Regions from separate parts of the Brenneria tiliae genome, predicted to be linked through region 2. Evidence: predicted binding sites of a transcription regulator. Region 2 holds the regulator's gene; the other holds the start of a gene.

Region 1 (3,424 bases), on a different contig from region 2:
CTGCTGATATTACGCGACTGCGATCCGTTGCTTTATCAATACGTGGATGGGGGCGGTTTCTTCACATCACATGGTCAGCCAAGCAAACAAATCAGACTGGTGCGCTATATCTACGCCCAGCGCTATCTTGAGCATCACGATCCCGAGTTTGTGCGCCGCTGTGAGAGGGTGCGGGGTCAGTTTCTGCTCACCACGGCCCTGTGCGGACTGGTGGTTATCAGTTTGGTGGCGATGCTGATCTGGTATTGAAATAATGAACAGGCACTTAAAATAAAAAGGCGATCCGTTTAAGCATCGCCTTTTTTATATTTTATGACGGCAGAAAAACTTAGCGCTAAATAAGTTTTAATGCCAGCCAGTACAGGGTGCCGGACAGCAGCAGCGATACCGGCAGCGTCAGCACCCAGGCCAGCAGGATATTTTTCACCGTTTTACTCTGCACGCCGCCGCCATCGACGATCATCGTCCCGGCGACCGCCGAGGACAACACGTGAGTGGTGGAAACCGGCATCCCGGTATAACTGGCGACGCCAATCGACAGGGCCGCGGTGACCTGCGCCGAAACGCCCTGCGCATAGGTCATTCCTCTCTTGCCGATTTTCTCGCCAATGGTGGTCGCTACCCGTTTCCAGCCCACCATCGTACCCAGTGAAAGCGCGAGGGCGACGGCGATGATGATCCAAATCGGCGCGTACTCGATAGTCTGCAACAGGTCTTTACGCAGGTTGCTCAGATAGCGTTTGTCGTCGGACGGCGTTTCCGGCAGCTTGATAATCCGATCCATGGTATCGGCGATACACATCAGCAACCGGCGAACCTTGCCGCGATCGTCCGCATCCAGCTGCTCGTAGCTTTTCAGATTGCTCAACAGGCCCTGAGTCTGCTCGATGGCGATCATCACGCGGGAGCTATCGCAGTAGAACTCGACCGCGCCATTGTCATTTAGCGGAATGGTTTTTTCCGGTGACGGAATCAACGGCGGCGACAGATCGATAACATGCGCCAGCGCCGGACCGTGCTGCTGATAATATTCCTGCAGGTTGATAACGGAGTCGCGGGTACGGCTGATGTCATAGCCGGAAGCGTTCATATTGACGATAAACCCGGCGGGCGCCACGCCAATCAGCACCAGCATGATAAGACCGATGCCTTTCTGACCGTCATTCGCGCCGTGTGAAAAACTTACCCCGATGGCGGATAAAATCAGCGCGGTGCGCGTCCAGAACGGCGGTTTGCGTTTGCCGTCCTGCTTCTCGCGATCGCTCGGCGTGAGGTGTACGCGCTTGCGTTTTTTACTGTTGCTCCAGAAACGGCGCAACAAGAAGACCATCAGACCGGCGATAATCATCCCCACAATCGGCGATAAAATTAACGACAGGAAAATAGCGATCATCTTGGGAACATTGAGCGCATCCACCACGGAGGTATCGGTCAGCAGGGCATTGGTTAAACCGATACCGATGATGGCGCCGATCAAGGTGTGCGAACTTGAGGCCGGGAGCCCGAAATACCAGGTCCCGAGATTCCAGATAATGGCGGCCAGCAGCATGGAAAAGACCATCGCCAGACCGTGAGCCGAACTGACATTCAGCAATAAATCCGTGGGAAGCAGGTGGACAATGGCGTAAGCAACGCTCAAGCCCCCCAGCAGCACGCCGAAAAAGTTAAACACGCCCGCCATGACGACGGCGAACTGCGCGCGCATGGCGCGGGTATAAATAACGGTAGCGACGGCATTGGCTGTATCGTGGAAGCCATTGATGGCTTCATAAAACAATACAAACAACAGAGCCAGTATCAACATCAGGCCGGTGTAGTAATCCAGTCCGGCAAATAAATGTAGCATAAGCGTTAGGCCATTTAGTGGTCATGAACGCGGCGCATTATCTGCGACAAGCGGGGGCGGGGAAAAGGGAAATATGACTTTTTTTTGACTTAGGGGGTAATGAATTATGGCGATATATTCACTTAATATATAAAAATCAACAAATTATACATTTTTACCAAAACACGCAAATTGTTACGCTGGTATCCGGCGGAAACGGACACTACAATTTGCCGCCCGCAGGTTGCAGGCATTCATCTCGGGGCAGCGACGCCCAGGCCCCATAACCGGAGAGATCATGGTGGAACAGTTTGACGTTGTCATTATCGGCGCCGGCGCGGCGGGGTTGTTCTGTGCCGCGCAGGCGGGGCAGCGGGGATTGCGCGTTCTGCTGCTCGACAACGGCAAAAAGCCCGGGCGTAAAATTCTGATGTCCGGCGGCGGGCGCTGCAACTTTACCAATCTGTACGTCGAACCCGCGGCTTATCTGTCCCAAAATCCCCACTTCTGTAAATCCGCCCTGGCGCGCTATACCCAGTGGGACTTTATCAGCCTGGTGAATAGCCACCATATCGCCTATCACGAGAAAACCCTCGGCCAGCTGTTTTGCGATGACTCGGCCCAGCAGATCGTCGATATGCTGGTCAAGGAGTGCGAACAGGCCAACGTCACGATACGTTTGCGCAGTGAAGTAACTACGGTGGAAAAAACGGGCGATACTTTCATATTGCAATTGGCCAACGGCGCGGCGCTGCACAGCCCGGCGCTGGTGATTGCCAGCGGCGGCCTGTCCATGCCTGGCCTGGGAGCGACGCCGTTCGGTTATCAAATCGCCCGGCAGTTCGGGTTAAACGTCTTGCCGACGCGGGCCGCGCTGGTGCCTTTTACCCTGCATAAACCGTTGCTGGAACACCTGCAGACGCTATCCGGCGTCTCCGTACCGGCGGTGATAACCGCGGAAAATGGCGTGACGTTCCGGGAAAACATCCTGTTTACCCATCGGGGGCTTTCCGGTCCGGCGGTGCTTCAGCTCTCCAGCTATTGGCAGGCGGGCGAGTGGGTAACCATTAATTTGCTGCCCAATCAGGATGTGGCGGCGCTGATTAATGATGAACGGCTGGCTCATCCCAATCAAAGTCTGAAAAATACCCTGTCGCAATGGCTCCCCAAACGGCTGGTCGAATGTCTGCAAACGCTGGGGCAATTGCCGGATGTCACGCTGAAACAGCTGAACGCCGCCCGGCAATTACAAATCGAGAAAAACATCAGCCAATGGCGGGTACAGCCCAACGGCACGGAAGGCTACCGGACGGCGGAAGTCACGTTGGGCGGCGTGGATACCCGGGAGCTGTCGTCAAAAACCATGGAAGCCAATAAAGCGCCGGGACTCTATTTTATCGGGGAAGTGGTTGACGTCACCGGCTGGCTCGGCGGCTACAATTTTCAGTGGGCCTGGAGTTCGGCCTGGGCCTGCGCTCAGGCGCTCGGTTACAGCCCAAAATAGAAACTCATGGTTTTCCATATCCAATCGCCGCGGCCCTGGGAAAAACGCTTTCCACAGCAGTGACTTATTCCCATCACGTCAGAATTTAAACATAA
Region 2 (3,424 bases):
TCACCTGATCGAACAGCGTGCGTACGCGCTGCTGACGGCTCTCTTCCAGATCGGCGGCGCTCGCCAGCCGGCGTTCGAAAACCTCGTGCACCGTCAGCTCGTTCAGCGTCTCTTTCTGCTGGCGCACTATCGCCTGCAGATGTTGTTCGCGGGCGCGGCGCAACAGCAGCACTTCGACGGGTAAACCGTCGGTCAGCGTCTGAATGCGTTTCTGCATATCGCTCAGATAATCCTGCGTGGTGATTTCAATATCCAGCCACACCGGCTTTTCGCCCTGATAATCGCTGAAGGCGGCCAACTGCCGTTCTATTTCCGCCAGATCGCCTTTGATAAGGCGCATCGGCTGGGTGGCCGGCACCGGGAGCGCCTCTACCGTCGGCGGACTGCCCGGCGCCAAATCCACCAGATAAACCGATTTCCGGCTGCTTAATTCATCAAAGCTCAGCGGGATGGGGGAGCCGCTGTAGTAAATGGGCGCGCTTTTCGTCACCCGCTGCGGGCGGTGAATATGGCCGAGGGCGATATAGTCCGCCGGCGGAAAAGCCTGCGCCGGAAACGCATCCAGCGTACCGATATAGATATCGCGCACGGAATCGGAGGCGGTGACGCCGACGGTGGTCAGGTGCCCGGTGGCGATGATGGGCAGCGGCAGCCCCAGAATATCGCGCTGCCGGCAGGCCGACTGGTAACACTGCCGGTAATGCGTGGTGATGGCGTCCAGCAGGGCCTGCTGTTTTTCATCGCCGGATTGCCCGGCCCGGCTGGCGATCAGATCGCGCGGGCGTAAAAAAGGGATGGCGCACAGCAGGGCGCCGGGCTGATTCCGGCGGTTTTCCAGCACCAGCACCTGTTTGTCGACGTCGCCGTCGACGCTGGCGATAACCCGGGTATTGAGGCAGGCCAGCAGATCCCGCGATTCGTTCAGCGTGGCGACGGAATCATGGTTGCCTCCCAGCACCACCAGCCGGCAGCCGGTGCGCTGCATATCGACCACGAAACGGTAGTACATTTCCCGCGCATAGCTCGGCGGCGAACCGTTATCAAAGATATCCCCTGCTACTATTACCGCATCCGCCTGCTGCTGTTCGACCTGTTCCAGCAGCCAGTGCAGAAAAGCCTGATGTTCGGCCGCCCGGCTTTTGGTGTAAAAATACTGTCCCAGATGCCAGTCGGCGGTGTGGATAATACGCATGGAACTCCCTGAACGGCATGTAATCGCAATGCGGTTGATTATAAACAGCCATCGGGGCACTGTCGTGGCGAAAACCGAAAGTTTGGAAAGCGGCTCGAAAATGCGTCGGGCCGTTATTGTGCGAGGTTGAAAAAATCCTTTTAATAAATCTGTCACAAAACTGACGCATAATGCCTTCCGCATGCAACGGCGACGATGATTAATGGCAGGATTAATGATGGCTAGACGCATATTGGTCGTGGAAGATGAAGCACCGATTCGGGAAATGGTATGCTTCGTACTGGAGCAGAATGGTTATCAGCCGGTCGAGGCCGAAGATTATGACAGCGCGGTAACGCAACTGTCGGAGCCTTTTCCAGAGCTGGTGCTGCTGGACTGGATGCTGCCGGGCGGTTCGGGCCTGCAGTTTATCAAGCATATGAAACGCGAGGCGCTTACCCGCGATATCCCGGTTATGATGCTGACCGCGCGCGGCGAGGAAGAGGACCGCGTGCGTGGGCTGGAAGTCGGCGCGGATGATTACATTACCAAGCCGTTTTCCCCCAAGGAGCTGGTGGCGCGAATTAAGGCGGTGATGCGCCGCATTTCGCCGATGGCGGTTGAAGAGGTGATTGAAATGCGCGGATTGAGCCTCGATCCCTCCTCCCACCGGGTGACGACGGAAGAACTCGCGCTGGATATGGGGCCCACGGAATTTAAACTGCTGCACTTCTTTATGACGCACCCTGAGCGGGTTTACAGCCGCGAGCAGTTGCTGAATCATGTGTGGGGCACTAACGTTTATGTGGAAGATCGTACCGTTGATGTGCATATCCGCCGGCTGCGCAAGGCGTTGGAAACCAGCGGGCATGACAAAATGGTGCAGACCGTTCGGGGAACGGGGTATCGTTTTTCAACGCGTTATTGAAGGTTGCCGTAGCGGAGAAACATTAACGTGCTAGAACCTCTCTCATGGAAAAGGCTGGCGCTGGAGTTGGCTTTTTTTTGTCTGCCCGCGCTATTACTGGGATTGATCTTCGGCTATCTGCCCTGGTTTCTGTTAGCCGCCGTTCTGGCGGCGCTGTGCTGGAATTTTTATAACCAGCTTAAACTCTCCTATTGGCTGTGGGTCGATCGCAGCATGACCCCGCCGCCCGGCCGCTGGAGCTGGGAACCGCTGTTCTACGGTCTTTATCAGATGCAACTGCGCAACCGGCGGCGGCGGCGCGAGCTGGCGCTGTTGATTAAGCGTTTTCGCAGCGGCGCCGAATCCTTGCCGGATGCGCTGGTGATCACCACCGAAGAGGGCGCCATTTTCTGGTGTAATCATCTGGCGCAACACCTGCTCAGCTTCCGCTGGCCGGAAGATAACGGGCAGAATATCCTCAACCTGCTGCGTTATCCCGAATTCGCCGACTATATGAAAAGGCGGGATTTCAGCCGTCCGCTGACGCTGCAGCTGAATAACGCCCACCACGTCGAATTCCGCGTGATGCCCTATTCGGAAGGGCAACTGCTGATGGTGGCGCGCGATATTACGCAGATGCACCAGTTGGAAGGCGCCAGACGCAACTTTTTCGCCAATGTGAGTCATGAGCTGCGCACCCCGCTGACGGTATTGCAGGGCTATCTGGAGATGATGCAGGATGAAACGCTGGATAACGCCCTGCGCAACAAGGCGCTGAATACCATGCAGGAGCAAACGCGGCGTATGGACGGACTGGTAAAACAGCTGCTGACGTTATCGCGTATCGAAGCGGCGGCGGCGATCGATCTCAACGAGAAGGTGGATATGCCGCTGATGCTGCGCGTCTTGCAGCGTGAAGCCCAGGCGCTGAGCCAGGATCGCCACGAGCTGGTTTTTCGGGTGAATGAGCAACTGCAGATTTTCGGCAACGAAGAACAGTTGCGCAGCGCGGTTTCCAATCTGGTCTACAACGCCGTTAACCATACGCCGACGGGCACGCGTATTGAGGTTTGCTGGCAGAAAACGCCGCAGGGCGCGCAGTTTCAGGTGAGCGACAACGGGCCTGGGATCGCCGGTGAACATCTGCCGCGCCTGACGGAGCGCTTTTATCGCGTCGATAAGGCGCGTTCGCGGCAGACCGGCGGCAGCGGATTAGGGCTGGCGATCGTCAAACACGCGCTCAGCCACCATGATTCCCGGCTGGAGATCCTCAGTGAGCAGGGGGCCGGTTCGCGCTTTGTGTTTACGCTGCCGAATCGGCTGATTGCGCCTGCGTCCGCGGCTGA

The links. The regulator PhoB, encoded in region 2, activates phosphate uptake and scavenging genes when phosphate is short. The targets are predictions, from matches to a motif close to CTGTCATAAAACTGNCNNAT.
Region 1: the regulator PhoB is predicted to act here: its motif matches at 1,918-1,937, upstream of pitA (inorganic phosphate transporter PitA).

The regions. Positions count from the first base shown of each region.
Region 1 covers NZ_JAKPCB010000092.1:40,577-44,000, reverse strand. Annotated here, with positions in the region: gene uspB (universal stress protein UspB) at 1-249, shown strand, start outside; gene pitA (inorganic phosphate transporter PitA) at 335-1,846, opposite strand; gene MFP24_RS06360 (BaiN/RdsA family NAD(P)/FAD-dependent oxidoreductase) at 2,127-3,329, shown strand.
Region 2 covers NZ_JAKPCB010000089.1:13,881-17,304, reverse strand. Annotated here, with positions in the region: gene sbcD (exonuclease subunit SbcD) at 1-1,192, opposite strand, end outside; gene phoB (phosphate response regulator transcription factor PhoB) at 1,410-2,099, shown strand; gene phoR (phosphate regulon sensor histidine kinase PhoR) at 2,127-3,424, shown strand, end outside.